DNA from 2 places in the Vibrio sp. YT-19(2023) genome. Region 1 is predicted to be linked to the other one. Evidence: predicted binding sites of a transcription regulator. Region 1 holds the regulator's gene; the other holds the start of a gene.
The links. Region 1 encodes CRP, which controls carbon source genes, mostly activating them, when cyclic AMP is high. Its sites were predicted from a motif close to TGTGANNNNNNTCACA; they were not measured.
Positions count from the first base shown of each region.

Region 2: the regulator CRP is predicted to act here: its motif matches at 1,827-1,842, upstream of udp (uridine phosphorylase).

Region 1 is NZ_JAWOQN010000034.1:30,340-34,853, forward strand. Features, by position in the region: gene R7E78_RS19940 (DUF1338 domain-containing protein) at 1-647, shown strand, start outside; gene crp (cAMP-activated global transcriptional regulator CRP) at 784-1,416, opposite strand; gene R7E78_RS19950 (phosphoribulokinase) at 1,657-2,526, opposite strand; gene R7E78_RS19955 (YheU family protein) at 2,652-2,864, opposite strand; gene R7E78_RS19960 (hydrolase) at 2,898-3,905, opposite strand; gene R7E78_RS19965 (TIGR02444 family protein) at 3,993-4,481, opposite strand; gene R7E78_RS19970 (ABC transporter ATP-binding protein) at 4,478-4,514, opposite strand, start outside.
Region 2 is NZ_JAWOQN010000004.1:17,962-22,475, reverse strand. Features, by position in the region: gene R7E78_RS04295 (DUF1887 family protein) at 1-816, shown strand, start outside; gene udp (uridine phosphorylase) at 973-1,731, opposite strand; gene R7E78_RS04285 (zinc/cadmium/mercury/lead-transporting ATPase) at 2,046-4,352, opposite strand.

The sequences.
Region 1 (4,514 bases):
CTCTTGGTATTGAAACTCTAGCTAAGCCATTTGTAGCTATTGGTTACAAGGCGTGTGGTGATTACGTTTTCGAAAGCAAAAAGCTAGTTGCTAAGCACTATGAGCACCCAGATCCGAAGCAACCTAAAGTATTTATTAGTGAGCTAAAAGTTGAAGAGTGCTCGCCTGAGCTACAAGAGATTGTGAAAAATTTGGTGGCACAAGTCGATGCTGACAAGCTGAACGATAGCGCATTCTTACATGGTGGACGCTTGTGGGATTTAAGCTTTGCTGATTACCAAACGTTGGCTAAAGAAAGTGAGTACGCATCTTGGCTTGCGGCGCATGGTTACGGAGCAAACCACTTCACGGTGAGCGTTAACCAGCTCAATGAATATGAAGAAGTGAAGCAGGTAAACAATCATCTGCGTACCGCTGGGTTTACCATTAATGAAAATGGTGGTGAAGTGAAGGGCACTCCTGAGGTGTTGCTAGAGCAGTCATCGACCATGGCAGATAAAGTAGCGGTTCGTTTTAGCGAAGGCACTGAAATTATCCCTGGCGGGTTTTATGAATTTGCTAAGCGCTATCCGATGGAAAATGGTGATTTGTACCCAGGTTTCGTGGCTGCTTCAGCTGACAAAATCTTTGAAAGTACGAATGGCTAAGTTTTAGGGTTAACCTGTTAAGCTTACTCATTAGTGTTCGCTGCACCCTATCTCATTTGGTCATGAGCAAATAAAAAGCCACCAATGTTGCCATTGGTGGCTTTTATAATTTTGTTCGTGTCACTCTAGTTCGAGATTAACGAGTACCGTAAACCACGATGGTTTTACCGTGAGCAGAGATTAGGTTCTGCTCTTCTAGCATCTTCAAGATACGACCTACTGTCTCACGAGAACAGCCAACAATTTGACCGATTTCTTGACGAGTGATCTTGATTTGCATGCCGTCTGGGTGAGTCATTGCGTCTGGTTGTTTTGCAAGGTTCAGAAGCGTCTGAGCGATACGACCAGTTACGTCTAGGAACGCCAGGTCACCCACTTTTTGGCTAGTTACTTGAAGACGACGAGCCATCTGCGCAGAAAGACGCATTAGGATGTCTGGGTTTACTTGGATAAGCTGACGGAACTTCTTGAAAGAAATTTCAGCAACTTCACAAGGAGATTTAGCACGGACCCAAGCTGTGCGCTCTTGGTCTTCCTCGAATAGACCAAGTTCACCAATAAAGTCTCCTTGGTTTAGGTAAGAAAGGATCATCTCCTTACCTTCTTCGTCTTTGATAAGAACCGCAACAGAACCTTTAACGATGTAGTACAAAGTTTCTGCCTTTTCGCCCGCGTGAATTAGCGTGCTCTTTGAAGGGTACTTATGAATATGACAGTGTGAAAGAAACCACTCTAATGTTGGGTCGGTTTGAGGTTTACCTAGAACCATAATATCTCACTTCCTCTGCAGGGTACGCTTGCGCTATCCATATTTTAGCTAAGCCTGAATTAGGCCTACTAGAATAAGAGCACTTTTTATATGCTGCAAGCTCTCTTGTGTTTCGGTAAGAAATAGTATCCTTTTTCGAAAACGATTTCTTGATTTTAATCGTGCCATGATTGAGATTTTGTAAGCAAAACTGTGCACATGATCACGGTATGAAAAGTAAACATCTTCGCAGGCAGGTTTTTAGCCAATTTTCCCTGTTTCGATGAGCTGTTGTAGGATAGGCCGAACTATGAGCTCCATTGCAAAGCTCATCTTACCGCCGGGTACGACAATCGTGTTGTGGCGTGACATGAATGAGCCATCAATCATGGCCAGCAGATATGGGAAGTCGACATTCTTGATACCGCGTAGGCGAATCACCACAAAACTCTCATCCAAACTAGGGATGCCTTTTGCATTAAGTGGGTTGGAAGTATCAACGGTCGGTACGCGCTGGAAGTTGATGTGAGTACGAGAAAACTGCGGAGTGATATAGTTGAGGTAATCGTCCATGGATCGCACGATTGAGTCCATTACCGCTTCACGCGAATGGCCGCGATCGCGAGTGTCACGTACGAATTTTTGGATCCACTCTAAGTTCACAATCGGCACCATGCCAATTAAGAAATCCACATGTTGAGCAACATTAACCTCGCCATCGACCACGCCACCATGTAACCCTTCATAAAACAGCACGTCGCTGTTTTCGGGTAAGTCTTGCCACGGTGTAAACGTGCCTGGCATTTGATTGTAGGGAACCGCTTCGTCAAACGTGTGCAGATAACGGCGCACGCTGCCAGTGCCGTCATGCCCGAACTTACGGAAAAACTCTTCTAATCCCGGGAAGTCATTAGCTTGTGGGCCAAAGTAGCTAATGTGTCGACCTTGCTCGCGGGCTTTGCGGATTTCGATGTCCATTTCTGGGCGAGTAAAGCGATGGAAGCTATCGCCTTCAACCCATGCGGGTTTAACGTTCATCATATTGAACATTTTACGGAAGGCTTCAGATGTAGTGGTCGTGCCGGCACCGGACGAACCAGTAACCGCAATAATTGGGTGTTTAGCTGACATGACAAACCTTGTCGAAAATTACTTACCTGTAATGCGCAGTAGAGTTACTACTGCACGGTCGATATCCCACTATAGCACGTAACAATACCTTATCATCGAGTGGGATACGGTAAAATGTGAAGGGTCTAAAATTTTGTTTTATGCTGAATATCGACGGTTTCGTGTAGCTCAGAGAACACGATAACCGCTTCACCTTTTTCCAATTGAGCTTTAACTTGATCAATTTTGTCTTGCAAAGAAACCTCGACGGTTCCGTAATCCGTTCCTTCGCGTAAGACGAATTCACGAATTAAGTTTTCCAATGTTTCCGGCGCAATGTCTTGCCATGGAATGATCATAAATACCTCTAACTTTTATGATGAGCGGCTAGTTTACTGCGTTCGTTGCTTGGATACAGCAGAAAGGTAATCTGCGGCGATACTTTCGTAATACGCGGGCAGCGCTTCCTCCAACCAAAACTTAGGTTTTAACGCCGTTCCTGTCAGGAAGCCAACATGGCCACCGTGTTCAAAGAGACGGTAATCAATGTTATCTGGCAGAACAAACTTCGGTATCACATCATCGGTCATGAACGGATCGTCTTTGGCATGGATGATCAGTGTCGGTAGCGTGATCTGTTGTAATTTACTTAAGCCTGAACATTGATCGTAATAATCTTGTGCGTCTTTAAAGCCATGCAATGGTGCGGTGATCAAATCATCGAATTCATACAGCCGTGTGACACGTTTTATTGAGTTGTAGGACAGCGCAAGCTCGCCGTGCAGTAGATGATGCTTTTGTAACGCGTTACGTTTCAGTGAAGAAAGCAGGTAACGGCGATACACTTTCGAAAAGCCTTGTTCAATACGGTTTGCACACGCCGCTAGGTCTAAAGGCGCTGAGATAATAGTCGCTGCATTCAAAATAGGGTGGTCTTTATATTGGGCTAAATAATTCGCCAACATGTTACCGCCAAGAGAAATACCAACCGCAACTTTGGGATTATCAGGAAAGCGTTGCTCAAGGTGCTCTAAGAAGTGGCGGGCGTCAGTCACTTCACCAGAATGATAGGCGCGAGCTTTCTTGTTTGGCTTACCGCTACAACCGCGGAAATGCATCATCACCGACAGCCATCCAGATTGAGCAAATGCATTCATTAGCCCATTGGCATAAGGGCTATAGAAGCACCCCTCTAATCCATGAAATAAAACAAAAATCGGTTTTTTTTGTGCAGGCTCTTGGGTTGGGTCCTCGCTCCACGCGAGATCGAGAAAGTCGCCATCGGATGTATCGAGGGTTTGCCAAATCGGCGTAAACAACGCTTTTTTGCGAATAAAACGCGGCAAAAGCGTTTGGAGATGCGGGTTTTTGATCCCGGCGGCTGCGAAAAATTGTGTCATACCTAACTGCTCTTATGCGGTCCTTCGGTGTCCGTTGAAGAACTTATTAATATAATCCTTTATAAAGATTATAGGTATTCTACAGATTTATGGGCGTTTTGGTGGTTGAATGTTTGGCACCGGCATAGCAAAGGCTTGCTGCAAATGCTCCCCACCGAGTTGACGACAGTATCTCAACGTCAGTGGGTCACCATCATTTTTGAGTAGTGCAAGTGAGTTAATGCAGTCCACCAAATCCGCTTGTTGCTGCTTTTCTAGTTGCAGCTCAAACTGCAAGGTCTCACGATACAAAGCGTCATTGACTTGAGACTTAAGGTGGCGACGAAGGTCGCGAAAGGAGTGAAGTAAAGTTTCGCTCCTACCTAGACAGTCTTGCACCAAGGGCCAGTCTTTTTCTTGGAAAATGAGTTGCTGCTCATCGAGCCATCTGAGCAGCAGGAGTAGGTTCACGTTACCGTGATAATTGTTCTGTAATGATAAACACGCCTCTTTCACTTCTCGCACACCATAAAATTGCAGACTAAACTGCCAAAGGTGTTCTAGGGTGAGTGTGTATTCAGCGTGTTGATTACTCATTGATTAAACTCTAGCTCCATCTGCTCCAACGTT
Region 2 (4,514 bases), on a different contig from region 1:
GTTGAGCCTAGTAGCGATAAGCTTTGTTGGTTATACCCTGATGGCAAAGAAGATACCCAAGTCGAAGATCACATTACGATTGCAGATTACCTCACTATCTTTGGTGCACGCGGCGAGTTTCACCACGTTGATTTACCACCTCTTCTTGATAAAAAATTGTATGAACTTGGTGAACGATGGGCCTCAAATGCGCTTGAGCTTGGGCCAGGTCTAGCAACACTTAACTACCTTGCAACCACATGCCGCAAAGAACAAAAGCTTGATGTCGAGCTCTCCGAAAAACAGCAGGGCTACCGTGAGCTCAACATGTTGCTTTCAGATTTAGTAGAAGCAGAAATCGCCACCTATGAGAATGGCGTTTTAACGTTTGCAGATGAAGATGCTCGACGCTTTTCAAACGGTGAGTGGTTAGAAACTTTGGTTCACAGCACCGTGAAGCAAATCCAAGACACCATGCCGACGATCCAAGATCGATCGTTAAATGTTCAGGTTTATCGCAAACTTGGTGAAAGTGAAGTACGCAATGAGTTAGATGTCGCAACAGTTGTAAACAACAAGCTGCACATAATCGAGTGCAAAACCAAAGGCATGAGAGATGACGGCGACGATACTTTATATAAGTTAGAATCGCTTCGCGATCTATTAGGTGGCTTACAAGCGCGCGCAATGTTGGTGAGCTTCCGTCCTCTTCGTCACAATGACATTACTCGTGCTGAAGACTTAGGGCTAGCCCTGATTGGCCCTGATGAGCTTAAAGATTTAAGAACGCACTTAACGGCTTGGTTTAAAGACGCGGGCGGTTCAGACGAGATCTAGTGCCATTAAGAAAAGCTAAAATTCACAACGATAAAAAGCAGCATTAATGCTGCTTTTTTATACCTAAATTTTAGCTGTACGCATTTCTATAAGTAGAAAAAAACCAGAGGTTAGCCTCTGGTTTTTTCTGTTTGTTTAAATGCCAACTATAGCGGCTTAAAGCATTTTACGCGCTGCTTCTACAACCACTTTAATTGAACGCGCTTCCGTCTCTTTCAGAGTTGAATGATCTGGAATCTCTTTTTGTGTACGGTTGATGATAACACCTGCCACACAACCCGCTTTTAAACCAGAGCTCGCACACATTGTTAGCAGTGTTGCAGACTCCATCTCGAAGTTAAGTACGCCCATGTCTTGCCATTCTTGCATAGAGCCTTGGAAACGCTTAACAACACGACCAGAGAACGTATCGTAACGTTCTTGACCAGGGTAGAACGTGTCGCTTGATGCAGTCACACCCATGTGAACTGTAGCGCCAGACTCTTCTACTGCTGCTTTCATTGCGGTTGCTACTTCAAAGTCAGCAACTGCTGGGAATTCCATAGGAGCGAAGTGTAGGCTCGCACCGTCAAGACGAACTGACCCCGTCGTTACGATCATGTCACCCACGTTTACATGTGGTTGAATTGCACCCGTTGTACCAACACGTAGGAAAGTACGAACACCAAGCTGTGCCAATTCCTCAACTGCGATAGAGGTAGAAGGACCACCAATACCTGTAGAACAAACCACAACAGGTTTACCGTCTAACTCTGCACGGTATAGCGTGTATTCACGATGGCTTGCTAGAAATACTGGATTTTCCATTTGTTCTGCGATTTTTTGAACACGCGCTGGGTCACCAGGAATGATCGCTAGAGTCGCACCATTAAGATCAGCTTCAGTAACACCTAAATGGAATACAGCTTGAGACATAAGTCGCTCCTTATTGTGGCTTATTTTATGAACAATAAGCTCATTAATCAGTTATTGGGTACAGATGCACTGTAGCGAACCTTTCACCAACATAGAGTGATCACAATCACAATGACAAAATGTAATGAAAATGAAATTTCAAACAAAACTGGTATTGATCACACTTTAAGGGGCATTATATCATTTTGTTGCATAGCAATGCGTGATTTCAAGGACGAGAAAAACGTCTGATCGCATCAGGTGAATTCGGTTAAAAAAAGCCCGATACACGAATGCCTCGGGCTATTAATGAGTGGGATCAATGGTTAGGTCAGTTATTTGATCTGCTTGGACTCAAAACGAAGTAATCTCAACGCATTCAATGTCACCAGTGCTGTTGCACCACTGTCGGCTAATACAGCAACCCACAACCCAGTAACACCAAGTAAACTTGTCACTAAGAATACACCTTTCAAACCTAGCGCTAACGCGACATTCTGACGAATGTTACTTAGCGTCGCACGCGACAGTTCTATCATGGCAGGTAGCTCAATCAAACGGTTGTGTGTTAACGCCGCATCAGCAGTCTCGAGCGCAACATCCGTACCGCCTCCCATCGCAATACCAATGCTCGAAGCTTTCATGGCTGGAGCATCATTGATACCGTCTCCCACCATCGCAACGGTATGTTGTTGTGATAGTTTCTCGACGTAATGCACCTTGTCTGCAGGTAACAAACTCGCTTTATAATCCAAGCCTATTCTATTTGCCATTGCTTCTGCACTTCTCGGGTTGTCACCCGTTAGCATCACCGACGTGACCCCAAGTTCCTTCAACATTGCGATGGCTTGCTGGGCATCTGAGCGCAATGTATCTTGCCATGCGATCACGCCAATGACCTCGTCATCGTAACGAACAATGACAACCGTTTTACCTTGTTGTTCCAACGTAACCACTTGCTCTTTGGCTTCTTGAGAAAGTGGAAAGTCTGCCTTTGAAGGCGTGACCACTTGGACCATTTTTCCATCGACGTAACCAGTGACACCAGAGCCTACTTGCGCGGTTTTATCCAACGCTTCAGGAATAGTAAGCCCCTGCTCTTGCACTTTGGTAACTAAAGAAACCGCTAGAGGATGACTTGAACCAACCTCGATTGACGCAGTTAGGCTAAGTAACTTGTCTTCATCCATATCAAAAGCAAAGACGTCGGTCACTTCTGGTTTACCTTGCGTCAGTGTCCCAGTTTTATCAAATGCGACAGACTCAACCTTGCCAAGCAACTCAAGCGCCGCTCCACCTTTGATCAATGCGCCCCGCTTAGCCGCTGCCGCCAAGCCAGAAGTGATCGCCGCAGGCGTTGAAATGACTAATGCACATGGACAAGCAATCAACAGCAGGGCGAGTCCTCGATAGATCCACGTTTCCCACGGTTGGGTAAATAGTAATGGCGGCGTAACGATAACCATCAGAGACACCAACATCATTAGTGGCGTATACCAACGGCTAAATTTATCAAGAAAGCGTTCTAATGGTGCCTTACGGGATTCTGCTTCTTCAATCAAATGAAGAATTCGATCTATCGCATTCTCGCCCTGACGGGAAGTCACCTGTAAACGAACCACTTTATCGACAACCACAGCCCCGGCCATCACTTTGCCACCGGTTTGATGTTCAACGGGAACAGATTCTCCCGTTAACGCACTTTCGTCAAAACTCGCAAGCGCATCTTGCAAAACACCGTCGGCAGGCAAACGACCTCCGGGTGCGACTTCTATGATATCCCCTGGTTTAAGCTGCGCAGCTGGTACTTCTTTGCGTTCACCATCAATAATTAAAATTGAATTTTCTGGGACTAAGTCCATTAACGCCTGGACACCGCTTCGCGCGCGAGATGATGCATATGCTTCTAACTTTTCACCAATAAGGAAAAGCAATAACACCATTGCGGCTTCGGCGGTTTCACCTAAATATAAAGCGCCGAGCGCCGCTACACTCATTAACGTTTCAATCGCAAAAGGCGTACCGCTACGCGCCAACTTAAATGCTTTGAGCGCGATTGGGTATAAACCAAGTAAACACGTCAAAGTGAATAACCAAGCGCTTATTTGAGGGTCGATCTTAGAAATTACTGCCGCAGTAGCCATTGCACCAGCAATCGAGAGAATTTGGATGTTGTCTCTTATGACGCCAAGCCAGCCTTTCTTTGTAGTGCTTGGTTTTGGAGCATCAAGTGAAAAGAGCGGGAAACCCGTTTTTTGGGCTGTCTGCTCTATCGTAGCTATCAGCTCTAGACCATCAAAATCGACGACCAGTTTTTCTGTTGCAAACAAAACCTTGGCTTGGCTGACGCCTTGTAAAGACGTAATGGCTTTCTCAAGCTTTTGCGCACAAGATGGGCAATCCATACCTGACACAAGCCAAGCGTTCCGAACGGAGGAATTACTCTCCCTTGTGGGATCGTCTTCCTCGCCTGTGTCAACGCTGCAGCCTCCTCCACTACAGCAAGAGCTTTCAGAAACATCAACACTGGCCTGAGAGATATTGAGCGAAGATTTTACTGGCGCACAGCATGACTCGCTTGCACCAAGCGGCACCGCAGTTTTGATTTTGCTAGATTGGCAACCTTGATGTTTTGTACACATAATTTTTTCCTTATTGGTATCGGTGATTTACCTATTGCTAAGGATAAACCTTAGAGTAAGCTCCAAGGTCAAGATAAATTTGTACAGTTCGGCGATAGAAAATAAAAAAGACGCCGAAGCGTCTTTCCAAACCAGTTTAAAAGCAATATTCCGTAAAGTTTA